Regions from separate parts of the Rossellomorea sp. ABR4_004 genome, predicted to be linked through region 1. Evidence: riboswitches for the same ligand, from Rfam matches in the RefSeq annotation. Region 1 holds a riboswitch; each other region holds the start of a gene.

Region 1 (8,161 bases):
AGCCACTTGAACATCGTCAGCTTGATATTACTTCCATCTCCCATCGGAACGGCTTGTTGCACGGTGCCTTTCCCAAAGCTCTTCGTTCCGATAAGTGGATACCCTTCCGCTTCTTTTAGCGCTCCAGCCAGGATTTCAGAAGCCGAAGCACTTCCTTCATCTATCAACACCACAACTGGGTATGCTTTTCTTGCTTTACTGTTTGAGAAGGATTTCATCACTTCTCCACTTCGCTCTTGAATTTGCACATACGGCTTTTTCTCCGTTACAAATTCTTTGAGGATTTCTTCTACACTTGAAAGTAGTCCTCCTGGATTCCCTCTCACATCAAGGACCAATCCTTCTACTTTTTTCTTTTCAAGTTCTTCTAATTGCTTTTTAAAATCAACGGCCGTATTTTCTGAGAAAGTAGTAATCTGGATGTATCCTGTTTTCTTCCCATTGACTTCCTTCACATCAGAGAGGACCGTCTCGACAGGAATCTCATCACGTTTCACAGATACTTTGATCGGATCCGTCAGTCCTTCCCGCGTAATTTCCAATTCAACTTCCGTACCCTTTTTCCCTCTGATTTTCAAAGTAGCTTCGTACAGGTCAAGTCCTTCGATGCTATTTCCATCTACTTTAATGATACGGTCATTCGGTTTCAGTCCCGCTTCTTCCGCAGGAGAATTTTTAAAAGGAGCAACAATGATCAGCTTTCCGTCCATGATCGTGACCTCTGCTCCAATTCCTTCGAAGGAAGAATCCAATGCGTCATTGAATTGGGAGGCAGTCTCGGCATTCATGTAAACCGAGTATGGATCATCGAGGGTCTTCAACATCCCTTGAATGGCCCCTTCCACAAGCTGCCCCTTGTCCACATCCTGAAAAAACTTGTCACTGATCAGATCATAAGCCACTTCCACTTTATGAAGTTTGTCATTAAGCGCGCCTTTTCCGTCAAACTGAGCAAGTTCTTCCCCATCCTTGCCCGTCCATTCCAAGCCGCCATACATTCCTCCAGCACCGATCAGCATGCTAATGATGATTGTGATGATGAGCTTTCTGCCCGTCCACTCCATATATTCCCCTCCAGCTTGTTGTTGGTCTTTGTATAGATAAGAGTGGTGCGATTAAGGACGCCAGCCTTTCTTATCCAACGAAAAAGACACCACACAAAAACGCGCTAAGGCGGTGCGATGTCTTTGCTTATCTAACTATATGCCGGAGGGGGACGAGTTATGATAAGAGAGCTCTTATTTTGAACCGGTAAAAACTCTTTCAACGTGATGGTTTTTGAGATGAGAAGCAATGATTCCTCCCCACTTTTCAAATTCTACCAGGAATCCGTCATGACCAAAGGAAGTGGAGATAAAGTAGTGTTCACTCTTTGGTACAAGCTGAGTAAACTCTTTTAAATATTGAGATGAATAAATTAAATCTCCTTCATAGCTGATCGAAATCAGTTCGCACTGATAGTTCTTCGCTACCACTTCTGTTCCTCCTCTTCCTCTTCCGATATCATGTGAGTTCATCGCTTTCAGCAAGGTAAGATAGCTGTTAGGGTCAAAGCGCTTCCCTAATTTCTTTCCTTGGTAATCGAGATAGCTTTCGACATTGAATTGTTCGTTTTGCTTTTCTCGCTGGAAACGATGGTCGAACAGTTCCTGTGTCCGATACGTGACCATACCAACCATTCTGGCAATCTCTAACCCTTTTAAAATGGAGCCTGGTGGATAATGCCCCTTTTGAAACTCAGGGTCCCCTTCAACCGCCGTGATTCCGATGTGATTAAAGGCGAGACCGTAATCATTTAAGGCAGGGGTGACGGCAAGAGCGAATACTTTATTAATATAGGCAGGATAGAGGACACCCCACTCCAATGCCTGCATCCCTCCCAAAGAGCCTCCAATGACTGCTTCGATGTGGTCGATTGAAAGGTGTTGGAGTGCTTTATATTGGGCATGGACCATGTCCCTTATCGTAATACCAGGGAAGTCCGGACCGTAACGCTCTCCCGTGTCTTGATTGGTGGACGCCGGTCCCGTACTACCTTCACATCCTCCTAATACATTAAAGGCAATCACATTAAAATGGTCGGTATCAATATACAACCCCGGACCAATCAGTCCATCCCACCAGCCGCGGTCTTCACTCGTCCCCTTTACGATATGGGTCCCGGTGAGGGCATGGCAAACCAGGATGGTCGGTCCTTCTTTGTTTCCTGTTCGTTCATACGTAAGATCTACATGTTTCAACGTGGTGCCTGACTCTAATGTTAGGGATGGGATGGCAATGGAGCCAACTTCATATGTGTATGGTTTCTCCACTCCTCCACCTCCTTTTTTGGTGTTGTGGCGGGGGTGATCAGGATTCCTCTCGGTATACCCCCGCTGGTTAAAAATATCTCCTATTATACCCTTGATGTTTCCAACGCCACTTCTATGGCATGATCCAAGTCCTGGATCAGGTCCTTCGCAGACTCTAATCCAACGGAAAGTCTCACAAGATCCTCGGTTACCCCTGTCGCGCGGATTTCCTGGTCGTTCAATTGCTGATGGGTCGTGGAAGCCGGATGGATGATCAGTGATTTCGCATCCCCTACGTTCGCAACGTGAGACCACAGGGAGATGTTATCGACTACTTTCCGTCCGGAATCTCTACCACCTTTAATACCAAAGACGACGATGGATCCCGCTCCATTTTTCAAGTATTTTTGTGCAAGTTTATGAGAGGGATGATGAGGCAATCCTGGATAAGATACCCACGCAACGCCATTATGCTGATCTAAATGCTCCGCAATTTTCAAGGCATTCTCTGTGTGACGTTCGATGCGAAGATGCAGCGTTTCTAATCCCTGCAACAGAAGGAATGCGTTCTGTGGACTTAAGCACGCCCCTAAGTCACGAAGCAGCTGCACTCTTAATTTCGTAATGAAGGCTGCCGGACCTACATCCTGTGCATAACGCAGTCCATTATAGCTCCGGTCCTCTTCCGTGAATCCCGGGAACTTTTCATGATTCCAATCGAATTTCCCACCGTCTATGACGACTCCCCCGATGGCCGTTCCATGACCACCGATCCATTTTGTTGCAGAGTGGATGACGATATCAGCTCCATACTCGATTGGCTTACATACATATGGAGTGGCAAAGGTATTATCGATGATCAATGGGATGTGATGGTCATGAGCCACTTTTGCTACCGCTTCAATATCAAGCACGTGTAGACTTGGATTTCCGATTGTCTCAGCGAATACGGCTTTCGTTTTAGGCGTGATCGCTTTGCGGAAATTTTCCGGGTCTGTCGGATCTACAAAGTGAACCTTGATTCCGTATTTCGGAAGTGTGGTCGAAAATAAATTATAGGTTCCGCCGTAAAGATTGGTGGCCGCTACAATTTCATCACCTGCTCCGGCGATATTTAAGATTGATAGAGAGATAGCAGCCATTCCCGATGAAACACCGAGTGCTCCGATTCCCCCTTCTAAAAGAGCAAGCCGTTTTTCCAACACGTCTACAGTCGGGTTCATGATACGCGTATAAATATTACCCGGTTCTTCAAGGGCAAATAATTTTGCAGCATGATCACTGTTGTCGAAAACGTAGGATGTCGTTTGATAAATCGGCACTGCCCTCGAGCCAGTGGATGGATCCGGCTCCTGGCCACCGTGAAGTAGTAGTGTGTCGAAATCGAATGATTTTGTCATTGAGAATTCCTCCTGAATGGTTTTTTTGATTTGGATTGGGTTTGTTTCATTACTGCGGTTAACACATTCAGCTGTCAAAATAGATGGTTTTTTCAGCTGCTTAAATCCCTCACCCAACGTCTGAAATGTGTTTTTCTAAGAAGAAGAAGAGGAAAAAATAAAAAACCCTCTTCCTAAGAAGAGGGTCTAATTTAATAGGGTCCTCCTCTTATCTTTCAGGCAGATTGCCTGCAGGAATTAGCACCTTTTCATGTGACGCATTTCTGCGCACATGAAGGTTGCCGGGTTTCATCGGGCCTAGTCCCTCCACCTCTCTGGATAAGAGCATGTAGTTGTCAATGTGAAAATTCTTGCGTTGAGATGAATTATAAGGGGTAACCGACCTTAACGTCAAGAGTATTTTTAGAATTTTTACATTATTTAATTTTTAACAGAAGCTGCAATCGCTTCGTTAAATTGAGCGACGATGTCCTCTCCGTCTTCAATCCCTATCGATATGCGGACGACATGTGTGTTGATTCCGAGTTTTTCCTGCGCATCCTTCGGTAGAGCACGATGAGACGTTCCCAATGGGTAAGAAACCGTTGTCTCTACACCGGCAAGGGAAGGGATGATTTTAATCCATCCGAGTGTTTTGAAGAATGTGCTTATATCACATGTGTTGGATAGCTCGATTGTTACGATTGCTCCATTTCCTTTACCGGATAAATCGGTTGGGTAATAGACTTTCTTTACATATTCATTTGCTCGAAGGTCCGCCGCAAGAACTTCTGCATTTCTTGCTTGGGTTCCCATACGAAGAGCCAATGTTTTCGCTCCACGGCAAGTCAGCCACGCTTCAAATGGGCTCAAGTTCGACCCGATGTTGACGACTTTTTCTCTCGCTTTTTGAACAAATTCTTCTTTTCCAACTACGACTCCTGCTGTAATATCACTGTGTCCTCCGATATACTTCGTGGCACTGTGAGCGACCAGGTCCACCCCTTCTAAGAAAGGCTGGCGCAGAAACGGTGTGGCAAACGTGTTATCGATCATTGTTTTCAGGTTATGTTTCTCAGCAAGTTCAACCATTCTTGAAATATCTTCTACTCGCATAAACGGGTTCGTCACCGTCTCACTGTATAGGAGTTTCGTATGCGGTGTTAGAGCATCCTCGACCTCTTCAACACTCGTAAAATCAACAAAAGAAGTCGAAATGCCGAATGTCTTAAGCTCTTCCTTCAACATATGGAACGTACCGCCGTATAAATCTTCGGCGGCAATGATATGATCGCCTGATTGCACTATAGCGAGGATTCCAACAAGGATGGCCGATAATCCAGAGGAAGTCGCGACACCTGCTGGAGCTCCTTCCAAGTCTGCCACCATCTTACCAAGCTCGTCTGTATTTGGATTTCCCGTTCTCGTATAGAGATAAGGGGATTTCCCTTCATAGAAACCCTCCAACTCTTCTAAAGATGTAAAAGAAAAGGCAGATGTTTGATAAATGGGAGTCGTCTTACTGCGGATTTCCTCAGTCCCTTTTAACTGACTATGTACGACCTTCGTTGTGAACTTCATCTCTGTCATCCTTCCTGAATCTATGTATTTTTAAAAGTGTATCATATTCAGAAGATTGTGAGGAGTAGGATGTATGGCAAGAAATAAAAAACACCTGCCCAATTGCAACAGGTGCTCGCCTTTTATTGAACATTATCTAAACATCCGATCAGACGATTTTCAATGTCCAATGCCAGGCTTTTCAGTTCATCGTTATCCACCATTTCAATTAGCTTGCTTGGTTTTGCCATACCGATCTTGGTTGTACCGCCTTCTGTGTATACCGTTACTTTGCAAGGCAGGAAGTAGCTTACGAGCATGCTTTCTTCCAGCACCTTCTTGGCTTCATGAGGATTACATACCTCTAATACGACTACTTCTTCATTGAAATCAAGGCCTTTATCCTGCAGTTTCTGGGCAAGATCGAGATTCCATAGTACACCGAAGCTTTCATCTTTAAGGTTGGATTCTACCGCTTCCACTGCTTCTTTCACACTCATCGATACTTCTTTAGTGTAATGAAACATGTTCACATCTCCTCCTTTTTCTTTCACATACTGTTAATACCTCATAGCGTATAAGGTCAAACATCGATAGTCAGAGGTCCGTCCCTCTCCATTATTCCATTCCACCGACCATTTTACCCATCATTTCTTCGTTCATGGGGCCGACGATTTTGTGTTGGATGATGCCTTTGGTATCGATCATGTAGGTGGTCGGAATGGTGAACGCCCGGTATTCGTCCCCGATTTCTCCCTTTTCATCCATTGGGATGGGGAAAGTGAGTTCGTAACCGTCGATGAATTCCTGAACAGCCTTTTCCCCATCGTCCATGGACGTCAGGTTGACGGCAAGGATTTCAACGTTTTCTTTCTCTGCATTCTCTTCGTAGTAACTCTGCATATGGGGCATTTCAGCTTTACATGGTGGACACCAGGTAGCCCAGAAGTTCAGAATCACTTTCTTACCTTGATAATCTGAAAGCTTTATTGCTTCACCATTTAAGGTGGTTAATTCAAAATCTGAAGCGCGGTCCCCTTTTGCAAGCCCCTGCGCTGCATTAGACAGATCCATGGATTCATTGGCTAATTGAGCAGCCTCTTCCCTTGCCTTCTTTTCCTGCTGATCCTGAAAAAAGTTCGCTAAGAAAATGCCGATCAGAAGCGCAACGATCGCCAACGCAAAATTTCGTTTATTCATTGTGTTTCCTCCTTACGTTTAAAAGAAAGATGAGATAAGTCATCATGATCAAATACGTCCAGGTGGTGACGGTCAATTCAAATCCACCAATGAAAGCACTTAAAAATAACTGAACTAAAGTAAACATGACCAATAACTGTCCTGCCCAGATATCTGCGCCGGGATCACTGGTTTTTTTAAAGAAAAAGACAAGGATCAATAGATTCAATAGTACTTGAATACCAGCTAGAAGATAGTTGTGATGAAGCATATGAAAGACAGCTTCAAATACAAGAACCGTGACCATCCATGAAATGATGAGAGTAGACGGATGATCTACTTTTTTAACAAATATGTACGTTAGAGCCCCTATCATTCCTAACCAGTACCCAATGATTCCTCCGTGAAAATAGAGGATCGTCAAAGGATGTTCCATAACCGTTTGAAAATCAACCACAATCACACTAAGCTTCCAGAAGAGTAAAAAAGTAAAAATACAATTCGAATACCAGTCGCTCGCCTTTCTATTCCAGAAGTACAGAAGCAAGAAAGTGAGTATGAACGAAGCGATAATAGCTGCCCATGAAGCCGGAAATGTGAAGGAGCCTATCGTATACCATTGTTCAGTCATAGGCATTCCCCTCCCTTCAGATACTTTCTGGCTTATCTATTACTCTTTCTGACGACAATATAGTAAACCGATGGATGCAAGTGACCTACTGTTGTATGGAATCCGGATGAATTGAGTTGTCGATCGAGTTCCTCGGAAGAAATCCGATGATCTAAAGGCGGTCCCATTTCTGATTCTACCTTCTCCCAATCCAGAATCAGCCAAATTCCATTTTCCTTCAGCATATCGTGTAAATCTTGAAATACTTTGATCAAGTCGGGAACTTCGTGTAAAACGAATCCGGATACGATTTTATCCAAAGTACCTTTGTTGAAGCTGAGGTATTCAAGGGATGATTTCTCATAAATGATATTATCTACATTCTCTTCAGTGGCACGGTGTTTCAGATACTCCAGCATTTCCTGTTGCAGATCTACCGCCTGGACCTTTGTTTCAACCATTTTTGCAATTGGAAGGGTCAGGTAGCCATTGCCACAACCTAAATCGGCGACGATATCATCTTTATTGAGTTTGAGAAGTTCGAGTACTTTGTCCACCGGTACGAGCTCTTGACGTTTGGGATCGAGGAGCTTTGAAGCTTTGTGATGTTCATATAAATCTCCGGTCATCGGGATTCCTCCGTTCAGTGATAATACCCTATTATGTATTAGTATCTTAAATTTTATATTTACAAGCAAGTTATTTACTCATAGTGTATCCTATAGAAGAATTATTACAGATAGTCCGGGGGAACTGTGTGTCGAAATTATGAATATTAAAAGGACCCTCCATAACGGGAGAGTCCTTTGTTCCTTCATTCGGGGCTTTTGTATAAGTTTTTTCTATGGTGAACCCCCTTGTTCATTGATATCCGTATTCTCATCGAGAATCCATTATAACGTAATGATTCCGATTTAAACTCTATACTTCACCTTTTTATTTAGTATAAGCATGATCCATGGAAAAGAAGAAGTAGCTTGTATTTATTGCTTCTGATCCTTTCATCGACCGTATGGTGTCTGTATAATCAATCCAGGTAGCATGCTTCAGCTTCTGATCCAATTTCGTATTAATCTCTTTCTCAATGTCCCTCATCCGTTTCATCAACTCTCCAAAGGTCATGTTAAAATGAGAGGCTGCCT
Region 2 (8,161 bases), on a different contig from region 1:
TCATAAAATCAAAGAATTCCTTGGTTTCCTGAGACAGTTCTTCGTACATCTTTTTGCCATTATTAATGATCCATTGAGGACTTCCTTTAGGAACCGCGTTTCCGGAAGTGAACTTAAAGCCTTCGTCATAAAACTTCATCGAATCTATCCCAATGCGCTTTTCTTGTCTTTCTTTAAGTTCAGTAGCCAGAGGAACGATATGTTTCTTCACTTGATCGCGGAAAACCTTTACCATATCAGGCGTATAATCCGTTCTCGTCATGCGATAGTAACCCAGTTCAACAAAATTCTTATATCCTAAAGTAGTAGCAATCGTGTGACGCACCTTGACTAACTCATCAAATAGACGATCCAATTCTTCTTGATTCTCTTCAAAGAAAGCAACGGTCGCTTGAGCGGCCTCTCTTCTTGTTTCCCGATTGACTGATTGTGTGAATGGGCCCATCTGAGCCAATGTTCTTTCTTCCCCCTCAAACGGAATCTTTGCAGACGCCATCAGCTTTGTATACTGGGAAGATAGCTTATTTTCCTTCTGTAGTAGAGCCACGATGTCAGGAGAAAAAGTCTTCATTTCGCTTTCTGCCAGGGCGAATAGCTGCTTTCCCCACTTTTCTTCTAATTCTTTACGATAAGGAGAGTTTACGAGTTCCTTGTAATATTCCGTCACCATCCCGTGAACCTCAGGCATCATTTCATCGATATGATCCTGCTCTTTTTTGTAAAACTCATCATTGGTATCGATTGAATGCCGGATATAGCAAATATTTTGCATGGTATCAATGTTCAAACGTATATCATTCAGTTCCTTCATGGCATCCACCTGTTCTTGAACATTGGACGCAGACTTGAATTTTTCAAGTAATTGCTTGAAAACAGGTTTAATCTCTTCTAAATTTGGCCTTACATATGTAAACTGATCAAACTTCATACGATTGCCTCCTCTTAATATAATCCCGATTATAGTTATTCGACTTATGATAGAAAATCTCCTGTTTATTCTAATATCGATTTTCAAGAATTAGAAATAATGGAATCGATGGGAAGAGACGTGCTTTTAAGACAAAATAACCCCCCGTCTCGTGAAAGACTAACCCGTTCTTTTGAGAGAGAGAAACTAATAAATTGCAAGGTAATTCGCGGTACAATTTGCACTACCGCATAAATTTATGTGGTGTTGCAAATTGGTCTGCATTTTATATTACAAATTTGTCCGCGAGTCGTTATTGCCAGATACGAAAGATGGGAAGATAAAGAGTGAGTAACAAGTGATAGAAAAATAAGGGGAAATTTTACTGTTAGATGCAGATTAGACGTGGTTTTTGGGGAGAATAAGGGGATATTTTCCCTCTAAACAAAGCAAAGCTACCTATTTTCACGCTTATCGAGTCAAATAAGAGGAATTTCTCCCTCTATTTAAGCTATTTTCAGTACTATTTGCTAATTAAGTGGATTTTTTCCCTCTGTAAATCTCAATTAGCAGAGAACCTGGTTTCATTGTTTAAGACTGCAAAAGTTTAACGGGAAACCTGCTGTTCAACTATTCAGCGATATGGGGCTCTAATGAAATAACGCAAAATAGAAAAGAGGAGCTGCAATGTCGTTTGCAACTCCTTTTTTTTGTGCAATTTTTCATTCATCTTACACATCAAAACAGCCTGCAAAAGGCTTTGTTTTTTTCACCTGCAAAAACACCAGCAAATATGCTTTTTCTCCCTCTCAACCGAACGGGTTACGTGAAAGACGGGGGGACAGGTAGATCGATTCAATACGACAAGTCTTTAATCGATAATCCTAATTTCTTCAGCATTTCTATCGTTTCTTTCTTCTCATCAGGAGACAGAGCTGACATCAGTTCATGAATACGATTTTCATGATTGGGGAATATCTCATCAATTAACTTTCTGCCGCTTTCTGTTATTTGAGCATAGGTGACCCGACGGTCCTTAGGGCAAGCATTGCGCTTTAGGTAGCCCTTTTGTTCAAGCTTATCCACAACGTACGTTATGCTGCCGGAAGCTAATAGAATCTTACCGCCAATTTGTTGTAAAGGCTGATCTCCCTTATGATAAAGTAGCTCCAGGACGGCAAATTCAGTAGGGTTCAAACCGTTCTCCTGAATGTTTTTATTTATCTCTTCATTTAAGGCTTTGAAAGCTCTTGACAAGACAATGAAAAGCTTTAATGATTGTTTTGTATCCTGAGGTTCGTTCATGGCATTCATTCCTTTAAAAATTAAATATCTCAGTTTCAAAATATTATACAAATAAAAGCTGTTATTGTCAAACATGATAGACTCCTCAGTATTTAATAAACGAAGGACGGTTTGCATAATGCGAACCGTCCTTCGTTTATTAAATAACGACAAATTAAGTTGATTGTTTTGGTATACGTGTGGATATTGTTGGAGATTTGTTTTCTCTTGTAAACCTTGAATGGTGAGGGAAAAACTTGATGAATAGTCTCAAGAAGCAGTTCGTTTTAATAAGTTCTTAATGTATTGCCCAAATTCGTTTGATGTTTCTTGGAGGGTTAATGATACGATCTTATTTGTGCACTTTTCATAGTCGTTCAACAGCTGATCTAATTGCTGACTGCATTTGATTGTCTCCGCTGCACATAATCCTAAACTCTCTCCCAACCCAATCATTTCTGAACGTTTTTGATTAATTCTCATTAATAACCACTTCTGTTTTAATAGACGACCCATTTCTAATAAACTCCTTTTTTAGCTCCTAGCCTTTATTAAGTTAAATCGTTACTTGAGCATTATCGCAAGTATTATCAGAAAAGTAAATAGATTCGCAAAACAAGACAAAATAACTAGTAATGTTTCTTAATTAGACATTTTCCGTCAAATATCTCCCCTGATAATAACAAAAGGATAGACAATCGATTCTACTCTTTGTCTATCCCTTGAATACTATTTTAATAGATTGGTACCCAGCCCTCCTGTGTGACGAAAATACGGACGGCAACTACTTGCTTATCTTCACTTAATGTAAAATAATGGCGGATGTTTTCAGGGACTGAGATTAAGTCACCCGGGTTTAAATGCACTTCAAAAAAATCACCATCATTTCCTTGAATGACAAATACACCATGGCCGTTTACAATAAAGCGGACTTCATCATCTGTGTGATGATGCTCCTGTTGGAAATTCCTTAAAAGCTCTTCAAGATTTGGTGTGCGCTCGGAAAGGGAGATCACATCCCAAGCCTGATATCCTCTTCGCTCTGAAATATCTTCAATCTCCTCTTTAAAAGTTGACAGGATTTCCGCTTTATCATCTTCGGTTAATGCGTATTGATCCCTCAGTCCTTCTACCAACTTGTCGATATTCCAATGCTCATAAATGACTCCTTGTTCACTTAAATACTTCACTACTTCTTCCTGGTTATCAATCACTTGGTTATTCCCTTGGATTATGATTGTCGTCATAATCTTACTCCTCCTTTAGTAATTGTTCTCGTATTCGTTAAGGATAAAAGTGTGAGTTGATATTGAAATAAAAACTCACAAGCTTCCAATAGTTTCTTAGCTTCAAAACCGGTTCTTCCCCAGACCGTTATACCGTGGTTGCGAATGAGCACCGCCCCTTTGTCTGCTTTAATAAAGGATTGAAATTCCCGGGCAAGCATCGGGATATGTGCATGATTACGAATGATTGGAATGGATAAAGAATCATCTTCCCCCCATTTATCCCACGCTTTAATTAATTCTTGGTTTCTAAATGTGACGACACCCTCATCCCCATACAGTTCACTGATTACATTATTCGCCACAGTGTGGACATGTAGGCTGCATCCTGCTGAGCTTTCTGTGAAAACATGACTGTGCAGCAATGTTTCGGCCGATGGTCGTGCAGGTGTATCTTGGATGGCCTCACCTTGAGCATTTACGAGCAGGAAATCTTCATCGGTTTGCTTCCTTTTATCCTTTCCACTTGCCGTTACCAGGAAAGTAGCAGGTAATGAACTCACTCGTATGGCAAGATTCCCGCTCGTTCCCATAAACCAATCCCTCTCTGCCAATTCCCTTTTGATATCAGCTAGTTCTTCCCATTGAGATTGATAGGAATTCATATTTTCACTCCTTTTTCAATGACGTCCATGCAATCGTGAAAGGATTCAAACGGATGATAGGGGATTCCTTTTTCTTCGCATGTATGTGCCAAATAGTCTCTGGCAATCACAGTGTCTCCAAGCTTCGCCATTTCAATATCTGTGACAGAATCCCCTATCACAATGACCTCCGTATCTTCTGTTAAAGACAACAACCTCAAGATGGAAGGCTTGCAGCATCCACACCCTTTACTTTCACAGTGATCATCGCATGGATATGGCCAATGAATCGTTATGGTTGAGTCGTTAAAGCTAGCTTCATTACAATAAATCCCATTAAAAGGCCCATATTCATTTAGTAGAGGATACACAAAAAAATCAATTCCACCGCTAACGATATACAAAGGTATCTCATGTTCCTTTGTATAATCTACAAACTCCTTAAACCCTTTACGTATGACTGCTGTGTCTAATAGATACTGAATCATTTCCTCTTTCTTAGATGAAGGAATGAGTGAAAACAGCTTGCTGACTCCTTCTTTAATGGACAAAGACTGATTTAAGATGTCGTCTTTGACAGGTTCCCATTCTGCAGGAGCAAAGGTTTTCATCAATGAGATGATATTATCCGTTTCTGTAATCGTTCCATCAAAATCACAGAAAATGATCGGATGCTTCATTATACCTTTACCTCCTCTCCCCATAGGGATAGTGCTTTACGAAGCTCATCGTGGGAATCCGCTACAGCTGAGAGAGAATCTCCCCTTAAAACTCCTTCAATTGCTTGGACGAATGCCTTTCCCCCTCCAACTGCCCCATCTGGATGACCGTGAATGCCACCACCTGCATTAATGACACAATCTACACCAAAATCCTTCACCAAAAGTGGTACAAGCGCAGGGTGAATGCCTGCTGACGGTACAGGCAACGTTTTTCTTAGATGATCATCATCCTTCGTTAACTCATGGCTTACGGATAAAGCTTTGCTCTTCTCTAAGGCGACACTTCCGTATGGAGATGGAAATAAAGAAAAATCAGCTCCGGCCATTCGCAGGAATTTCCCTAACCATAAAGAATAGCTCACACCATATACAGGGGATGAGGCAACGGCACCTGCGAATGCAGGATGTGCCATAATCGGCAAACTGATCTCAGGATCCTCCCTCAATTCCTGTAGAACATCCAGTCCATAAGAAAATACATTGAATAAAAGGGCATGTGCTCCAAGATCACGTGCTTTTTTTGCTTTATCACGTAATTCTGAAGTTCTTCCTGTGAGGTTTACAGCATACAGCGTTTTCTTACCAGTCTCTTCAAACACCTCGTGTAACACTTTTTTCCCTATACTGATCCTCTCAGTGAAAGGTGTCAGTGAATTATCAAAGAGAATTTCATCGTCTTTTACTACGTCGACTCCCCCGAGAACCTGTGCCCTTAATTGGGTTTCAAGGTAGGTAAGGTTCCTGCCGATTACACCTTTAAAGATGCTCATTAACAAGGGTCTGTCGTGTACACCCGTTAGCTCCCTGATTCCTTCTATTCCAAAACGTGGTCCAGGGTAGGCTTTTTTTAAGTCGCTGGAAAACTCTACATCTACTAATTTCACTTCACCATCAAGGGAAAGCTTGCCGAATACCGTAGTAAGGATGGCTGGGATATCATTTGAATAATTATCACCGGGATAGCCAATTTGCACCTTACCTCTGGGGCCATCTTTGCCTTCCCACTCTTTCACGGAAACGACCCTCCCCTTGTACTTGCGCAATTGATCCTGTTCCAGGAGCGGTAAGTCCGTCCATGAACCGACAGTCAATCCCAAGGCGATCCCCTCTGCCTTTTTATCGAATGAACCACTCTTTCCCTTTATTTCATATGTGGCTATCACTTCACTCATTGTTGTCCTTCCTCCTTGAACATGCTATTTTTAGCCGCAAGTTATTTTAGCCTGGGCAAACAAAAAACCTCTTCCAAATAAGAAGAGGTTTAATAAAGTCACTCTTTCTTATCTGTCAGCTTTTTTAGCTGCAAGAATTAGCACCGTGCTTGAATAAGTCGGTTGCCGGGCTTCATAGGGCTGGTCCCTCCGCCTGCTCTTGATAAGAATTTCATTATTCATTATTTCAGTTGGATTATTGCACCAATTTCAATTTCTGTCAATCCCTTTTGTGGAATAATTCTAAATTTTCTATACGGGAAATCGCTTCTTTTATCCGCTCATTTGTGGTTAATAGTCCTACACGTACGTACCCTTCTCCATATTCTCCAAAGCCTACACCCGGGGCTACAGCAACTTTGATTTTTTCAAGTAAATAAGTAGAGAACTCTACAGATGTGAAACCCTCAGGTACTTTTAGCCAGGCAAAGAAGGAACCTTGTGGAGCTTTTACATCCCACCCTATTTCCTGAAGTCCGGAGATTAATAGTTTTCTTCTTTCTTCGTAGGTTGAAACCAGTGCATGTACACATTCCTGGGAACTTAAAAGGGCAGTGGCAGCCGCTTCTTGAATAGCACCGAACAGACTTACATATAAGTGATCTTGCAGGAGGTTGATCGCTTCTATGGCACTCTTATTCCCGACGGCAAACCCTACTCTCCAGCCAGCCATATTGTACGTTTTCGATAATGTATAAATCTCAATCCCGACATCCTTTGCTCCATCGGTTTCCAAAAAACTTATTGGCTTATTTCCATCAAATCCTATGGCTCCATAGGCAAAATCATGTACAACACAAATATCATGCTGATTGGCAAGAGTGACTGTTTCTTCAAAGAATGATTGTGTGGCGATTGCTCCGGTAGGGTTATTAGGGTAGTTCAGAAACATTAATTTCGCACTTTCCAGCTCATTACGGGAGTGTTCACTATAATCAGGCAGAAATCCATTCTCCTCTCGCAGTGGCATTTTAATCATACGTGCCTCTGCCAACGCTACCCCTGATAAATAATCCGGATAACCGGGATCGGGCACCAATACCCCATCACCAGGATTCAATAAACATTGAGGGATTTCAACTAACCCGGCCTTTCCTCCGAATAGCACAGCTACCTCTGTTTCCGGATCTAACTCCACACCATATTCACGCAGGTAAAAGGCAGCAATCGCCTCTTTAAAGGACGAAAACCCGCGAAATGGAGGATACTTATGATTGGACGGCGAAGCTGCTGCTTCTGTCAGTTTTTCCACAATATGTTGAGGAGTCGGTTGATCCGGATTTCCCTGGCCCAAATTAATGACATCATGTCCCTCTTTGACCACGGCATTCACTGTTTTGGCGAGGGATGCGAAAAATTGTTCAGGTAATAAATCTAATCGTTTTGCTTTACTAAAGGTTTTCATTACACTCACCCACTACATTTTTTTGAAAATTAATTACTTTCAAATTCTAGTCACAAATGATATAACGGAAAATAAAGAATGTAAAGGAATAAATTCCAAAAAGTCCTTAATGAGGTGAAAGAAATGATTCAAAAGATAGGTCTTGCACAAATCGATATTGTGTTCGGGAGTCCCGAAAAAAACAAGCAAATAGTAGAAGAATGGATTAAAAAAGCTAGTGACGACGGCTGTGATACAGTTGTGCTCCCTGAGCTGTGGACGACTGGGTATGACCTTACAAGAATGGATGAAATCGCTGATGAAGGAGCAAAAGACTCTTCCTCCTTCCTGTCTGCACTATCAAAGAAATATTCCATTCACATTGTAGGTGGTTCTGTTGCGCAGAAATCGCAGGAGGGGGTGTCCAATACTCTTCTAGTTACGAATTCAAAAGGCGAGCTGGTGAAAAAGTATTCGAAGCTCCACTTGTTTAAGCTAATGGATGAACATCATTATTTACTTCCCGGGCATGAAGATGGCATCTTCACCCTTCAAGACACAGTAATGGCCGGATTGATTTGTTACGACATCCGTTTCCCTGAATGGTTCAGAAAACAAGTTCTACTAGGTGCCAAGGTTGTTTTTGTCGTAGCAGAGTGGCCAGCAGCACGAATTGATCATTGGCAGACCCTCTTAAAGGCAAGAGCGATTGAAAACCAATGCTTCGTGATTGCCTGCAACCGGGTTGGAAATGACCCGAACAATGAATTTGGCGGTTGTTCC
Region 3 (8,161 bases), 400 kb from region 1:
TACTTTTAGACATTTCGGGTTCTGATGATTCAGGACCCTTTTTTGTGTCTTCATGTCCTTTTGTTTAACAATGGGGATGCCTGACGCAGTATCCTCTAAGATCCAATCAAAAGGAGGAGAAGTGAAGTGGCAATCGAGTTAAAAACGCAATTTAATAACAGTAAAAAAGTATATGTGGGAGGATCAAGGCCAGACATACATGTACCGATGAGAGAAATTGACCTGAGTAGGACGAGTGTTACCTTTGGCGTGGAAGAGAATGAACCGGTTCGTGTATACGATACAAGCGGACCTTATACAGATGAGCGTTACCAAGTCGATATTACTAAAGGATTACCTTCCGTTCGCACAGAGTGGATCCAAGAACGTCAGGATGTCACGGCTTACCCGGGACGTGAAATCGAACCGGAAGATAACGGCTATAAAGGAGACGATCCTCGTGCAAACGTAGAGTCGTTCCCTACTATCAAACGTACCCCGATACGGGCAAAAATGGGTCGTAATGTGACTCAAATGCATTATGCGAAAAAAGGAATCATTACACCGGAAATGGAGTTCATCGCTATCCGGGAAAATGTTGATCCTTCATTTGTAAGAGAAGAGGTAGCAAATGGCAGGGCCATCATCCCTGCTAATATCAATCATCCTGAATGTGAACCGATGATCATCGGTCGTCACTTTCATGTGAAAATAAACGCGAATATCGGAAACTCTGCCGTATCATCTTCCGTTGAAGAAGAAGTGGAGAAAATGACGTGGGCAACTCGTTGGGGTGCCGATACCATAATGGACTTATCAACAGGTAAAAACATTCATACAACAAGGGAGTGGGTCATTCGAAACTCCCCTGTCCCTGTTGGCACGGTACCGATCTATCAAGCACTTGAAAAAGTAAACGGAATTGCTGAGAATCTTACTTGGGATGTATACAGGGATACATTGATCGAACAGGCGGAGCAGGGTGTTGACTATTTCACCATTCATGCAGGTGTATTATTGCGGTATATTCAGCTGACGGCTGAACGTACAACAGGCATTGTTTCCCGTGGAGGTTCAATCATGGCACAATGGTGTCTTGCCCATCATAAAGAGAACTTTCTTTATTCACATTTTGAAGATATATGTAAGATCGTAAAAGCCTATGATATCTCCGTTTCCTTAGGAGATGGTTTAAGGCCCGGATCAATTGCTGATGCGAATGATGAAGCACAGTTTGCCGAGCTTGAAACATTAGGCGAGCTAACCAAAATTGCTTGGAAGCATGATGTACAGGTGATGATTGAAGGCCCCGGTCATGTACCGATGCATATGATTAAAGAGAATGTGGATAAGCAAATGGAAATCTGTCATGAAGCCCCTTTTTATACCCTGGGTCCATTAACGACAGATATTGCACCTGGATATGATCACATTACTTCCGCCATAGGGGCTGCCATGATCGGTTGGTTTGGAACAGCCATGCTGTGCTATGTAACGCCAAAAGAGCATCTCGGATTACCTAATAAAGATGATGTGAGAGAAGGTGTCATTGCTTATAAAATCGCAGCACATGCAGCGGATTTAGCAAAAGGGCATCCAGGGGCACAAGTAAGAGATAATGCCGTTTCTAAGGCTCGATTTGAATTTAGATGGAATGACCAATTTAATTTATCCCTGGACCCGGAACGTGCAAGGGAGTATCATGATGAAACACTTCCTGCAGAAGGGGCAAAAACGGCCCATTTTTGTTCAATGTGTGGACCGAAATTTTGTTCAATGAGAATATCGCATGATATAAGGGGAATGAAGGAGAATGGCATGGATGACGCTTATAAGGAAATAGAAAAAGGATTGAAAGAAAAATCGAAGGAGTTTGTGGAAAATGGATCAAACATCTACCGATGAACCTCTTTGTCATGTACTCAAATTGAAGAATGATATCGTAAAGCTCAATCAGAGAGTCATCCAACTCGAAAAAGAAGTGAAGAGCATTCAGGAAAACTGCAGGCATGTCTTCTATGAAACGGATGTAACAAGATCTTGTATCAAATGTCATTATGTAGAAAGTACCTATTATTAGAAACGTGTAAGTGATTGATTAAATTTCTTTTGACAGCGTATATGTACCGTGCTACGATTATTACAAATTTCGGAATAGTAAATGAATATATATAACTCTTATTGAGAGAGGTGGAGGGACTGGCCCTGTGAAACCCGGCAACCATTCAACAGATGTGTTGAAAAGGTGCTAATTCCTGCAAAGCAATTGGCTTTGGAAAATAAGAGAGGATTCTAATAAACATGAAGCCCTCTCTATCAGAAGAGAGGGCTTTTCGTTTGTTGAAATAAAAATTTAATAGACAAATGCAATAGGTGCTGAGTCATGCTCAGCTAAAAGGGAAGACCGGTGAAAATCCGGCACGGTCCCGCCACTGTAATGGGGAGCGACTTATCATTTAACCACTATTTCTGTTGAAATGGGAAGGGAAAAGAAGCTGTGAACCTAAGTCAGGAGACCTGCCTGTTGTATGCGCTTATGCTCTACGTGGATATAGAGAGGGGTGAGGAATACGTGTTGAGAATACAAGAATGTCTCAACTCTAGTTAGTGATACGTATGAATCTCTCTTTCATTTGAAAGGGAGATTTTTTTGTTGATGACAACCATACCAAGTATAAGGAGTGAAGATTGAATGAGTAAGGTGATCAGTTCGAATTTAGGATATCCAAGGATCGGAGAAAAGCGTGAATGGAAAAAGACGCTGGAACAATTTTGGGCAGGGAAGATTGAAAAGGATTCCTTCTTAGAACAAATGGAGGAAATCCGAGTCAACCATTTGAAGAAGCAATTAGATCAGGGGATTGATTTAGTTCCGGTTGGAGATTTCAGCTTATATGATCATGTACTTGATACAGCGGTCATGTTCGGCTTGGTTCCCGAGAGGTTTCATTATAGTGGGGGTAAGGTCTCTCTTGAAACGTATTTTGAAATGGCCAGAGGCGCGAAGGACGCGGTGGCATTAGAAATGACAAAATGGTTTAACACCAACTATCACTATCTCGTGCCTGAGCTTGATGGGATCATACCTCAGTTAGTGGAAAATCGTCCCCTGCATTTTTTTAGAGAAGCAAAAGAAAAACTAGGTATAGAAGGAAAGCCGGTTATCTTAGGTCCCTTCACTTTTGTGAAATTGTCTAAAGGGTATGAAACCGGTGATTTTAAAACCCTTGTTGATCAATTTGTCCCTCTTTATGTTGAAGTACTGCGTGAATTACAGGAAGAGGGTGTAGAGTGGGTACAAATGGATGAACCGATATTGTGTACCTCCATCGGTGATGAAGAGATGGATCAATTCAAAGAAGTCTATCAAACGCTTAAAGAATCCTGCCCCGGGTTAAAGATCATCCTTCAAACCTATTATGATAGTTTGGAAAGGTACCAGCAGGTGTTAGCACTCCCGGTAGACGGAATAGGGATAGATTTTGTGCATGATCGTGGTGAAAATTTGACTGCGCTGAAAAGATTTGGCTTTCCTAAAGATAAATTCCTGGCTGCCGGCATTCTTGATGGCAGGAATATTTGGAGGAGTAATCTTGCGGATACCTATTCGCTTCTATCATTCATTGCAGGGTATGTTCCGGGTGATCGCTTGATCATACAACCATCATGCAGTTTACTACATGTACCAGTAACCTTGCAGAATGAAGAAACAATTGGTACACCCCTCATTGACGCTCTATCATTTGCTGATGAGAAATTACATGAAATCACTGTTTTAACAAAGGGGATTCGTGAGGGAACCGAGACAATAGACGATGATATTGCTCAAAGTGAAACGGCGATTAAGCATTTAAACGAATCACCGCTGCGTAATAAAAGGGAGGTGCAGGAAGAGGTTAAAGAATTGCATCCCAACAATGTCGGAAGAAAAGATCCATTCCATATTCGTAAACTGGAACAGGACAAGTACTTTTCATTACCTTTTCTCCCAACCACTACAATCGGCAGCTTTCCTCAAACTCAGGAAGTGAGAAGGCAAAGGTTGAAATGGAGGAAGGGAGATCTTTCTGATGGGGAGTATCAGCAATATATTCATGCAGAAATCAAACGTTGGATTGACATTCAGGAACAAATCGGCCTTGATGTGTTTGTACATGGTGAATTCGAGCGGACGGATATGGTTGAATTCTTTGGTGAGAAATTAGAAGGTTTTCAGTTTACGAAGTATGGGTGGGTACAATCATACGGTTCCAGATGTGTGAAGCCACCACTTATATATGGTGATGTGACATTTAAAGAACCCATGACCGTTAGAGAAACCGTATATGCCCAATCCTTAACGGATAAACCGGTTAAAGGGATGTTAACGGGCCCGATCACGATTCTAAACTGGTCATTTGTTCGGAATGATGTTTCTCGTTATGAAGTAGCTAATCAAATTGCGCTGTCTCTCCAAAAAGAGATTGAAGAATTAGAAGGCAATGGGATTCGCATGATACAAGTTGATGAGCCGGCACTTAGGGAAGGGCTGCCTTTAAAGCGTGAAAATTGGGATGAATATCTACAGGCTGCCGTTTATGCATTCAAATTGGCCACCTCATCTGTACAGAACCAAACCCAGGTCCATACGCATATGTGCTATTCGGATTTTGAAGATATTATAGATGCCATCAATGATCTGGATGCTGATGTCATCTCGATTGAAACCTCAAGAAGTCATGGGGAAATGATCACTGTATTTGAAGACAATACGTACGAAAAAGGGATTGGTCTGGGGGTATATGACATTCACAGTCCACGGGTGCCGAAGCGTGAAGAATTAATCCGTAATATACATCGGGCTCTTGAAGTGCTGGATCCCGAGTTATTCTGGGTCAACCCGGATTGTGGTTTGAAAACCCGCGGGATCGATGAGACAGTCTTAGCGCTTAAAACCATGGTGGAAGCGGCTGAAAAAGTGCGTGAAGAGATGCTCATGAAAAAGGAAGGGTAATTGTCAATATGATCGAGTGCCGATGATTACGTTCCTTTGATCCACCTTTTAAAACGCAGGGCGCAGTTGAAAAGAGTTGCGTCCTGCACATAAGGAGATAAAAGAAAATGCCATACATAGCCATAGGAAGAATCATTCAAGTATTTAATGAACATCAGCCAGATCGCACCATCCTGTATTTGGTGAGTGATAAGGGGATTGATGAGTTCCCCAAAGGAAGGGTTTCATTAAAAACCGCTTTAGAATGGCAGGCGCAAGAAAAAATATGCAATGTCTATGCTCCCAGTTAAAAAACGAGATGGAGAAAAAATAAGCTTCCCAACATCCTTTGAATTGTGTTAACTTAATGTTATACAGAGTTTACATACACAAGGGGGATTTGAAAGTGAACGGAGAAAAACTAAGGGTGATTATTCACTGTGCCATTTTTGCTGCAATTACGGGGATTTTCGCTCAAATCGAGATTCCACTGCCACTCGTTCCAATCAGCGGACAAACATTAGCAGTAGGAATTACAGCGACGATTCTTGGAAGCCGATATGGAGCGTTCGCCATGGTATGCTATGCAGCCCTCGGAGCAGTCGGTGTTCCTGTATTTGCGGGCTTCAGTGGAGGGGCACAGGTACTGGTCGGTCCAACGGGAGGCTATATTTTCGGCTTCATCGTAGCGGCATTCTTTACTGGCTTCATTCTTGAAAAAACCAAATTCACCATACCGATGGCGATGATCGCCAATACAGTTGGTATGATCATTACGTTGGTCCTGGGTACCATTCAGCTGAAATTTGTAGCCGATCTTAGCTGGAATCAGGCAATGGCGGCAGGAGTATATCCATTTATCGTAGTTGGACTTATCAAAGCATTCCTGGCAAGCTGGATTGGAATCACTGTAAGACAACGACTGGTTCAGGCCAGATTGATCGGGAATCGGAAAGCAGCAGCATAATGAAAAAAGTTGACTCTTTGTTGGGAGTCAACTTTTTTATGACTAAAATTTATACATAGACCAATAGCCTATATCCTTGAATCCGATTCGTTTATAAATTTTTCCTGCTTCAGGATTATCATAGAATAGGCATAACTCTTTTCCTTCTTCTAGTACGTCACGACAAAGCTTCGTCATGCACTCGGTCGCATATCCTTTTTTCTTATACTCAGGGTGTGTGCAGACAGCGACAATCATCGCGGACATACTGTTTTCGGCGGTTGTGGAAGCAGAAGAAACAAATCTACCATCTTCTTCTACATAATAGCTTCTCGAAACACCGGCCTCCATGCTATGTTTTCTTTTTTCTACAGAAAAATCGCCACCACTGAATTCGGGGATACTGTTCAATAGGTCCACAAGTTTAGGTAGATCATTAAGGGTAGCCTGTTGTACATGAGGAAGGTCTTGTCGATCCATTGATTCCGTGTTGTCACATTTCGCATAATACATATGTCTTAATGATTTAATTTCTCTGGATAAAAAGGGTTCAACCTGCGTCACGATCCTTTTTAATCCGGAAACGATGCTGTAGTCTTCAGTCTCATTAATGATTCTGGCAAATCCTTCTACATCGAATTCCCCCATGGAAAAAGGGATGAAGTTTTCTCTGTACTTAAGGAGGATTCCCCTCAAATTTCCTTCTGTGTCAAAGTCGCCCCAGATTTTCTGGAATTCCTGTTCATACCCGAAGGCTTCGATGTCCCCGATAATAAACAAATTCTCAGCCGGCTGCTGATGAATGAGTTGCTGGCAAATATCATGATCCTGTTCTGTAAGCTGTCTGATCATCTTGGTTCCCCCCCTGTAAATAATCATTATCATACCAAAATTAGAAATATTTAGTAAAGTGTTATTTTTAGGGGAATTTGATTAACAGACGACACAAGTGATGTAAATTGTATAAATTCAGTTGGACTAACAGAAGTTATGAATAGCTGCACTACCATGCGTGGTTTTAAATTCATTAAAATAGGGAATCTTAGCATCAAACACAGTTACTAGGAGGGAAACTCATGCTTTGGACCATTATTGGAATTCTTTTAGTCCTTTGGTTACTCGGATTGATCTTTAAAATCGGAGGAGCCATCATCCATGTTTTACTTGTTATTGCCATTGTTGTCTTTTTATTTAACAGAATCACCGGGCGTAAAAAAGGATTATAACCATAACAAAGGTCCGTCCCTCAAATAGAGGGACGGACCTTTGCTATATAGTTTATTTAACGGCAGGGCCGCCTTTAAGTTCGATTTCAGATGGTACGTTTGAGAATTTCTTGAAGTTTTCGTTGAATTTGTGGGCAAGTTCTTTTGCCTTCACTTCATAGGCTGCTTCATTGGACCAGGTTTTCTTTGGTTGAAGTACTTCGTCAGGAACACCAGGAACGTGAACAGGGATATTCAGACCAAAGATGTCGTCCGTTTCTGTTTCAACGTGAGTGAGTTCCCCTTCAAGAGCTGCTTGAATCATAGCACGGGTGTAGGATAACTTCATGCGGTTACCAACACCGTATTCTCCACCGGTCCAACCAGTGTTCACTAAGAATACTTGAGCATTGTGCTCATCGATTTTCTTCCCAAGCATCTCAGCATAACGAGTTGCCGGGAGTGGCAGGAATGGTGAGCCAAAGCATGTCGAGAATGTGGCCTGTGGTGAAGTGATTCCGCGCTCAGTACCTGCAAGCTTCGATGTATATCCGCTCAAGAAGTGGTACATTGCTTGTTCTTTCGTCAGTTTGCTGATTGGAGGTAATACCCCGAATGCATCTGCGGTTAAGAATACAATGGTATTTGGATGTCCTGCAACACTCGGTTCAACGATGTTATCCATCGCTTGAAGAGGGTACGCAGCACGAGTATTTTCTGTCAACGTGTTATCCTCATAATCAGCGATGCGGGAATTGTCATCAAGAACCACGTTTTCAAGGACAGAACCGAAACGGATCGCATCAAAGATTTGTGGCTCCTTTTCACGTGTCAGGCCGATACACTTAGCGTAGCAGCCGCCTTCGATATTGAATACACCGTTAGGAGACCATCCGTGCTCATCATCGCCGATTAAACGACGGTTCGGATCTGCGGACAATGTCGTTTTTCCTGTACCGGATAAACCGAAGAACAATGCCACATCTCCTTCACGTCCGACATTTGAAGAACAATGCATGGAAAGGATATCGGATTCTGGAAGTACGTAGTTCATGACAG
Region 4 (8,161 bases), 540 kb from region 1:
CTAATGCAATTCACTGACCGGCACGAATGTCGGGATCAGGGAATCTTTGTATGTTTTCTTGATATGTTCCGCTACGTCATCCTCCTGATAGAGCTCCACAATCTTTTTATAAGTCTTATTTTCTTTATCTTTTTGCTGCGCCGCGATGATATTGATGAACGGCTTAGATTCCGCCCCTTCGATATAGATGCTGTCATCAACCGGGACGAACCCTGCTTCAACAGCGACACCATTATTGATGATCGATGCTGCAACATCCGGTAGTACCCTCGGTGTCTGGGCAGCGACGACCGGTGTGAATTCAAGGTTTTTCGGGTTTTCTTTTATGGCTTCCAAACCTTGTGACTGATCAAATCCTTCTTTCAGTTGTATCAAACCTGCTTCCTCCAGTAGGAGAAGGGCACGGCCAAGGTTCGTCGCCTCTTGAGGAACGGCTACTTTACTGCCTTTCGGTAAGTCTTCTACCGATTTATATTTTTCCGAATAGATTCCCATTGGCGCGATGATCGTCGAGCCGATCGGTACAAGGTCCAGATTATGTTCTTCAACGAAAGAGTCAAAATACGAAATCGTCTGGAAGGCGTTCAGGTCGATATCCCCATCGGCCAGGGCCTGGTTCGGTCTCACGTAATCGGCAAACTCCACAATCTCGATCTCAATCCCTTCCTTCTCTGCTTTCTCTTTCATATACTCCCAAATCGGCACCCCAGATCCATTCACTCCGACTTTAACAACTTCTTTTTCACTTGAGCCGGATGCACTGTTTCCCGAGCAGCCGCTCAATATAAGGGTGATTAATAGAATCGCGATACTTGCTAGACTGATTGATTTTTTCATATTCCTCTCTCCTAACGTCTTCTGATGATTTTTGATAAGGTATTTCCTGCTGTCTGCAATCCCTGCACCATCACGATTAAAATGATGACAGTCACGATCATGACGGATGTTTCAAATCGCTGATAACCGTAAGCGATGGCCAGATCTCCGAGGCCCCCGCCTCCGACTGCCCCAGCCATGGCCGATGCACCGACCAGGCCGATGGTGGCGATCGTGATATTCAGGACCAGTGTACTCAATGCTTCCGGAATGAGGATCCCGAAAATGATCTGCCACGGCCCTGCCCCCATGGACTCCGCCGCTTCAATGACACCCGGTTCCACTTCAAGGAGCGAGCTCTCTACCAGTCTTGCAATATACGGTGCCGCAAATGCGACAAGCGGCACGACCGCTGCCGCCGTTCCGATCGATGTGCCCACTACCAATCTTGTAAAGGGAATGATGGCCACCATCAAGATGATGAACGGGATCGAACGAAATATGTTGATGATGCTGCTCAATATGGAAAAGACGACTTTATTTTCAAGTAAGTGCCCCTTTCTCGTCACCACGACGATGATGCCGAGGGGAAGCCCAATCAACGTTGCAAACAGGAGGGAGAATGACACCATCGCCACGGTATCCCATGTCGCTTCTATAATTTTTGGCCAAAATAATTCCCAGTTAACTTGCACGCTTCTCCACCTCGCTTACGAATAATCTGTTCTTCCAATAATCCAGGATCTCTTCCGTTTCTTTCTTGCTGCCGATGATCTGTACGATGAGATTCCCGAACGGCTTGCCCTGGAGTTCCGTGATCTGGCCGAATAATACATTGATATGGGCATTGAATTTCTTTGCCGTTTCGGACAAAATCGGCGTGCCCGTCGAATCCCCCTTGAAAATAAGGCGGCAGATGCGCCCTTCTTTGCTGTCATTCAATTTGTCGAGAACCGATGCCGGCAGCTGATCATTCATGACACTCTTCACAAAGTTTTTCGTCGTCGGGGTCTGCGGGTTGGAAAAGATATCGAAGACGCTTCCCTCTTCCACGATTTCTCCATTTTCCATGACAGCGACCTTATCACAGATTTCCCGGATGACCCCCATTTCGTGGGTGATCATCACAATCGTAATGCCATACTCCGCGTTGATTCTCTTTAATAAGTTCAGAATCGATTCCGTCGTCTGAGGGTCAAGTGCGGATGTGGCTTCATCGCAGAGCAGAATCGAAGGCGATGTCGCCAGGGCTCTTGCTATCCCCACCCTTTGCTTCTGCCCTCCTGACAGTTGATCCGGATAATGCTTCGCTTTATCTTCAAGTCCGACAAACGCGAGCAACTCCTTTACTCTCTCGCTGATTTTTTCTTTTGGCCATTTTGCAAGTTTCAGAGGATAGGCGATATTCCCTGCCACCGTCCGGGATTGAAACAGATTGAAATGCTGAAAGATCATCCCGATGCGGTGCCGCTCTTTCCTCAGATCGATTGCCGACTGATCTTTCAAGCTGCGCCCCTCTATGAAAATATCACCCGATGATGGTTTCTCTAAAAAATTGAGACAGCGGACAAGCGTGCTTTTTCCCGCTCCGCTGAATCCGATCACGCCATAAATCTCTCCCTTCTTCACTTCGAAGGAAACATTCTTCAAAGCGGTGAATGGGCCATCCTTCGTCTCGAAAACTTTCGTAACATTCTGAACTCTGATCATACAGGACTTGCTCCTTTCGCTATGTATTCTTCTTGAAGCCTGTGTGTGAAGGACATGGCAGAAAATAAAAAGTGCCCCCCTTCATAAGAAGAGAGGCACAAATATGTATATGTCCCGCTCTTCTCATCTTTCAAGTCATATGACTTGATGGAATTGGCACGGTATTCATAAGAACCCGTTGCCGAGGTATCACAGGGCCAGTCCCTCCACCTCTCTGGATAAGAAGATATCGCTTTATTAAGTTAACGTTATAATGCGTTTTAGCATTAGGGTAATGTTAAAGGATATTAGTTGGGTTGTCAATCCTGTTTTTGAATTAATTTCAATATACTCAAATTGGCTAATTCATCCAAAATCCAACTTGAAAGCATGCAAACTGGGGACGATTCCTACTCTACATATTGACTTTAAGGGAGATTGAGATTAGTCGAAAGGAGAAGTAAGAAACGGACTCATTCCCACTCAACGGATTTATATTGTTAAGTGTTTTTACATAAAGAGAGGGACGGACCTCTCCTACTTTTAACAGAAGGTCCGACCCTGATGAAGGCGGGGTCAGGTCCCAGTCTATTAGGCTGAAAGAACATAAGCGGAGATTTTACGGTTATATCCAGGATGGACTTAGTATTGAAGGGAAATAAGCGGAGGATTTCCTCTTAAGCACAGATAAATCCCCCATTATTATATTTCTGGAAGCAATAGGCGGAATCTTTCCGCTTATTTCAGCCTTTTTTAATCGTAGTGACCATTTAAGCGGAATCTTACCGTCTATTCATTATCTCTGGCACTTAACCAGATCCCCAACCGATAAGTGGGTCACTCTTAAACAAAGATTGTGAGGCATCTTTTGACAGGTTGTCTAATATACACGAATTTTCTTCTTTTTTTAAAATCTGAATATTCTAAGTATACAGTGAAATACATATTGTACTACGTTAAATTATCTTATTTAGGAAAATAGTTCTTACAAAAAAACAGGGACGGCTTTCACTCTACTTTCCTGGGTGATGGTCAAAAGGTAAAGGTAAAAAAAGTACCGTCCCCCTCTACTTTCTTATTCCATTATTGCCCAGGATACTTGAATAACTTATACCAATACAAAGTGTTTTCTATATTTGGAATATATGACTGCTTCAATGTGTCGACTCCACCTAGTATGAATCCTTGTTTCACATAAAACTTAAAGTCTATTCCATTATTAACCGCGTCTCATAAAATGAAGTTCACCCAGATTATCTGTGAACCCCCATTTTTCGTAGAACGGTATCATTTCTGGTCTGCAGTATAGTTCGAAATGATTTATTTTCTTTAACGAGGGGTGCTCTATGATGTTGTTCATCATTTTTTCACCAATATGCTTTCCACGGTAGGATGTATTTACAATGACATCAAAAATAATGGCTTTATAAACGTAATCGGTAAGTATACGTGCAAAAGCAATTAATTCTTTATTTTGTGGTCCAACCAATGCTATAACAATGTCTGAATTCTCAAGCATAACATGAATGTCAGTAAGTGTCCGTCCCTTAGTCCACCATTCTGTTTCATACATGACGTGTAATTCTTCGACTTGTTTACTATTGAGATTCTCTACCATTTCAAAGTCCAATATATTTGCCCCCTACGTATAGAATTCTCCTCTGGCCAAGAGCATCAAATCCCTTTCAAAGCATCCTTGTACCTCTGATAATAAGCCTCCACATTATTCAACAACAACAACTCCGTATACAAATAAACCTTCATATTAAAATCATTAAAATCAATCGTAGTCAGATCCTGTATCTTCTTGATCCGATAATTCAACGTGTTCGGATGGATGAACAGTTCATTGGCGGTCTGTTTCCCCTTCCCATCATTCGCCAAATACACCTCAAGTGTCTTAAGAAGATCTGTCTGTTTCTTCACATCATTCTTAATCAATACCAGCAGATCATCACTGTAATAATCCTTTGACGTGTTCTTCTCATAAAGGGTTGGCAAGTACCTGTAAATACCCAGATGAGCGAATTCCCGAGGCATGGATTCAGGACGCGGGCTGATGAAGTTAGCCGTTTCAATGACCTCTGACGCTTCCAAGAAGCTCTTTCTCATTTGATATAACGTGGTGTATTCTTTCCCGATCCCAATCAGGAAGTGGTAGAATTCTTCTTCCCCTGTTTGTTCTTTCACCTTTTCGACTAGATCTCTGGCTAGTTCCAGGGAGGAAGATGGTGTGTCTGCTTTGCCGTAGAGAACGAGGATCACCTGGAATTCCGTTCGTAGTGAATAAATCTTTGTGTTGAAGCTGGATTCCTGGACCAGCTTCTCCAATTGGTCGAGCATAGGCTTATAGTCCGACGATGCGATCGAGTATACCGCTACCGTGAACCGTTCAGGCAGGGTCAGCTTGACGAGGGATGCATCATGGCGGAGCTGGCTTTCACTTCCGTATTCGTGCTGCAGGAGATGCCATAGTACTTCTTCTTTTCTGTCCTTTTTGATATTGACTTTTGCGTACATATCATTGATCAGGTTTCCAAGATGAGCGGAGATTTCTTCAAGGAAAGCGAGCTCTTCATTTTCGAGAAGACGGTTGGATTCCTGAACCCAAATATATCCCATCGTGTTTCCCAGGTACTTGGCTGCAACGACGACGCGCTGGTGAAATCCTAACTCTTCCATCGCCTGTACCCGGATCGGATCCGTATGTTTCTCGAGCTGGTGGACGATGCCCTCTTTTTTCAGTCGATCGATGATGAAGACCGGACATTTTTTCGTGAGGATTGTCTTTAGCTGTGTTTGATCGAACTTATTCGAAGAGGAACTGTATGAAATCAGTTCGAAATTTTTGTTTTCAATGATGACGGGATTGCCTAATTTTGAGCTGATCAATTCCGTCGCTTTATGAATGTCTTCTGTTTGGAGGATGATATCAAGTGCTTCCATAGGAATCTTACCTTTCCACGAGTGTTTGTGATTCCTATTATAGCGTTAAATCCCTCAATAAAAAATGAAAAGCTCCCCCTGATCGGGAGAGCTCATCGTGTTCGATTTATTCCTCATCCATAAATGGATAGGTAATGTCTGTTGTTGGCGCAAAGTTTTCTTTGATGATACGAGGACTGGTCCAGCGAATCATGTTGAAAATAGAGCCTGCTTTATCGTTTGTACCTGATCCGCGTGAACCGCCGAATGGTTGTTGGTTGATCACGGCACCTGTTGGTTTATCGTTGATGTAGAAGTTACCAGCTGCACCGGATAGGCGGCGTTCCAAGTGCATGATCGCTTCACGATCTTGTGCAAAGATTGCACCCGTTAAGGCATACATGGAAGCAGTATCCACGGAAGTCAGTGTTTCTTCTAATTGTTCGTTTTCATATACATAGATCGTTAATACAGGTCCGAAAATTTCTTCGGTCATCGTTTTGAAGTTTGGATTCGTTGTCACGATGACAGTCGGTTGAACGAAGTATCCAACAGAATCATCATACGTACCACCGGCAATGATTTCAGCTTCTTCAGAATCAGCCGCATAGTCGATGTAGCTTGTGATGGAATCAAAGGCAGCTTTGTCAATGACCGCACCCATGAAGTTTCTGAAGTCTCTGACATCCCCTACTTTAAGCTTCGCCGTTTCTTCCACGACACCATTTTTCACTTCTTCCCACATGCTTGCTGGGATATAGGCACGTGAAGCTGCTGAACATTTTTGACCTTGGTATTCGAATGCACCACGAACAAGTGCAGCGACTACTTTGTCTGCTTGTGCCGTTTCGTGAGCGAAGACAAAGTCTTTACCGCCTGTTTCCCCAACTAAACGAGGATACGATTTGTAGTTTGTGATGTTTTCCCCGACTGTTTTCCAAATCGTCTGGAACACGCTTGTTGATCCAGTGAAGTGGAATCCGGACATGCGTGGGTCTGTTAATACGACTTCTGACACTTGTGAACCACGAGATGGGACGAAGTTAATAACGCCTTTTGGTAGTCCAGCTTCTTCTAAAATACGCATAAAGTAGTAGTTTGATAGTATAGCCGTTGTTGCCGGTTTCCAAACGACCACGTTCCCCATAATAGCAGGAGCAGACGGTAAGTTTCCACCGATCGCTGTGAAGTTAAATGGAGAGATCGCTAGTACGAAACCATCTAATGCACGGTATTCTAAACGATTCCAGATGTTTTTCATGCTGTCCGGCTGCATTTGATAGATTTGGTTCGCATAATCAACGCCAAAGCGTAAGAAGTCTGCTAATTCTTGTGCAGCATCGATTTCCGTTTGGTACGCTGTTTTGGATTGACCTAACATCGTTGCAGCATTGATGACATCACGGTATGGACCAGAAATTAAGTCAGCCGCTTTCAAGAAGATGGATGCTCTGTGTTGCCATGGCATATTGGACCAAGAATCCTTCGCAGCCATTGCCGCTTCTACTGCATCGCGCAGCTCTTTTTCACCAGCTTGGGAGAAGTTAGCCAACACATGTTTGTGATCATGTGGCATCACCACTTGCTTCACTGTATCTGTCTTGATTTTCTCGCCATTGATGATGACCGGGATCTCAACCTCGATACCAGCTTGGCGCACTAATTCAGCTTTTAACGTTTCTCTTTCTTTCGTACCTGGGGCATATGTATTACCAGGCTCATTTGTAGGTGTTGGGATATTGTAAATTCCGTTACTCATTCTCTTCACATTCCTTTCTGATTTCAATCTGTCTGGATGTTACTTGCTGAAAATTCCTTTTAATGCGAATGCGATGTTTGCCGGCCGTTCCGCCAGACGTCGCATGAAATACCCGAACCAGTCCTCGCCATATGGCAGGTAAATGCGGACGGTGTATCCTTTTTCCAACAATTCGGATTGCAGTTGGTTCCGCATTCCGTAAAGCATTTGGAACTCGAAGCGGTCATTCGGGATATTGTGTTCTTTCACTAATCCGATGGTGTAATTGATAATCGCTTCATCATGGCTTGCGATCGCTGTATAATGGCCGTTCAAGAGCTGCTTCTTGATGAGATGCTTCAGATTGTCATCCACCTTTTTCTTCTCCTGGAACGCCACTTTACCCGATTCATTATATGCACCCTTCACAAGCCTCAAATAAGGGGAACACTGATTGAGATCATCCACATCCTTCTCTGAAACATAGAGATAAGATTGGATTACCGTCCCCACATTGTCGTACTTTTGACAGAGCTTCTTGTAAACGTCAAGGATGGCATGGCACCTCGAGGAATCCTCCATATCGAGAGTGACCGTGATTCCGCTTTCTTTTGCCTTCGCAAGAATCAACTCCATACTTTCCATGACAAGATCTTGACTGATATCCAATCCCAGGGAAGTCAGCTTGACAGAGATTTCAGTCTCCAGCCCATGATAGGCAATGGCACTGATACTCTCGATACATCGTTGGACATTCTCCCTCACCACCTCTGTGGAATCGACGAACTCACCAAGATGATCGACCGTAACCTGGAATCCCTCTTCGTTCAATTGCGTAATCAATGGAATCGCCTGTGCAAAGGTTTCTCCCCCTACAAGCTTATTAGCCCCAAATCTTGATCCCCACCGTTTGGCCATCTTATCCAACGCCTTATTGTGAGAAAGAAACAAGAAAAAACGCTTACTGATTGCTTCCATGATTACAACACCTCC

Evidence for each region. A riboswitch is a leader RNA that binds a small molecule or an ion and turns the genes downstream of it on or off. The one in region 1 is predicted to bind S-adenosylmethionine.
Region 2: it holds a riboswitch for S-adenosylmethionine, as region 1 does, so the genes downstream of both, ACXAF2_RS19575 (2,3-diketo-5-methylthiopentyl-1-phosphate enolase) here and ACXAF2_RS09155 (homocysteine synthase) in region 1, are expected to answer to the same signal.
Region 3: it holds a riboswitch for S-adenosylmethionine, as region 1 does, so the genes downstream of both, metE (5-methyltetrahydropteroyltriglutamate--homocysteine S-methyltransferase) here and ACXAF2_RS09155 (homocysteine synthase) in region 1, are expected to answer to the same signal.
Region 4: it holds a riboswitch for S-adenosylmethionine, as region 1 does, so the genes downstream of both, ACXAF2_RS06565 (methionine ABC transporter ATP-binding protein) here and ACXAF2_RS09155 (homocysteine synthase) in region 1, are expected to answer to the same signal.

Annotation. Positions count from the first base shown of each region.
Region 1 covers NZ_JBSWVM010000001.1:1,774,954-1,783,114, forward strand. The annotation lists gene ACXAF2_RS09145 (S41 family peptidase) at 1-1,064, opposite strand, end outside; gene metX (homoserine O-acetyltransferase MetX) at 1,239-2,312, opposite strand; gene ACXAF2_RS09155 (homocysteine synthase) at 2,396-3,691, opposite strand; SAM riboswitch class I at 3,897-4,016, opposite strand; gene ACXAF2_RS09160 (trans-sulfuration enzyme family protein) at 4,112-5,251, opposite strand; gene ACXAF2_RS09165 (DUF302 domain-containing protein) at 5,374-5,757, opposite strand; gene ACXAF2_RS09170 (redoxin domain-containing protein) at 5,849-6,430, opposite strand; gene ACXAF2_RS09175 (hypothetical protein) at 6,423-7,040, opposite strand; gene ACXAF2_RS09180 (class I SAM-dependent methyltransferase) at 7,073-7,648, opposite strand; gene ACXAF2_RS09185 (hypothetical protein) at 7,956-8,161, opposite strand, start outside.
Region 2 covers NZ_JBSWVM010000003.1:507,230-515,390, forward strand. The annotation lists gene ACXAF2_RS19545 (M3 family oligoendopeptidase) at 1-928, opposite strand, end outside; gene ACXAF2_RS19550 (MarR family winged helix-turn-helix transcriptional regulator) at 1,763-2,221, opposite strand; gene ACXAF2_RS19555 (aspartyl-phosphate phosphatase Spo0E family protein) at 2,462-2,707, opposite strand; gene ACXAF2_RS19560 (1,2-dihydroxy-3-keto-5-methylthiopentene dioxygenase) at 2,926-3,438, opposite strand; gene ACXAF2_RS19565 (methylthioribulose 1-phosphate dehydratase) at 3,435-4,082, opposite strand; gene ACXAF2_RS19570 (2-hydroxy-3-keto-5-methylthiopentenyl-1-phosphate phosphatase) at 4,079-4,741, opposite strand; gene ACXAF2_RS19575 (2,3-diketo-5-methylthiopentyl-1-phosphate enolase) at 4,741-5,955, opposite strand; SAM riboswitch class I at 6,061-6,164, opposite strand; gene ACXAF2_RS19580 (aminotransferase class I/II-fold pyridoxal phosphate-dependent enzyme) at 6,215-7,399, opposite strand; gene ACXAF2_RS19585 (carbon-nitrogen family hydrolase) at 7,523-8,161, shown strand, end outside.
Region 3 covers NZ_JBSWVM010000001.1:1,379,082-1,387,242, reverse strand. The annotation lists gene thiC (phosphomethylpyrimidine synthase ThiC) at 127-1,884, shown strand; gene ACXAF2_RS07270 (hypothetical protein) at 1,862-2,059, shown strand; SAM riboswitch class I at 2,155-2,265, shown strand; cobalamin riboswitch at 2,334-2,518, shown strand; gene metE (5-methyltetrahydropteroyltriglutamate--homocysteine S-methyltransferase) at 2,672-4,972, shown strand; gene ACXAF2_RS07260 (hypothetical protein) at 5,080-5,262, shown strand; gene ACXAF2_RS07255 (biotin transporter BioY) at 5,352-5,918, shown strand; gene ACXAF2_RS07250 (GNAT family N-acetyltransferase) at 5,961-6,749, opposite strand; gene ACXAF2_RS07245 (lmo0937 family membrane protein) at 6,974-7,123, shown strand; gene pckA (phosphoenolpyruvate carboxykinase (ATP)) at 7,176-8,161, opposite strand, start outside.
Region 4 covers NZ_JBSWVM010000001.1:1,231,263-1,239,423, forward strand. The annotation lists gene ACXAF2_RS06555 (MetQ/NlpA family ABC transporter substrate-binding protein) at 1-837, opposite strand; gene ACXAF2_RS06560 (methionine ABC transporter permease) at 849-1,511, opposite strand; gene ACXAF2_RS06565 (methionine ABC transporter ATP-binding protein) at 1,501-2,526, opposite strand; SAM riboswitch class I at 2,647-2,751, opposite strand; gene ACXAF2_RS06570 (GNAT family N-acetyltransferase) at 3,725-4,135, opposite strand; gene ACXAF2_RS06575 (PucR family transcriptional regulator) at 4,180-5,451, opposite strand; gene pruA (L-glutamate gamma-semialdehyde dehydrogenase) at 5,558-7,189, opposite strand; gene ACXAF2_RS06585 (proline dehydrogenase family protein) at 7,229-8,146, opposite strand.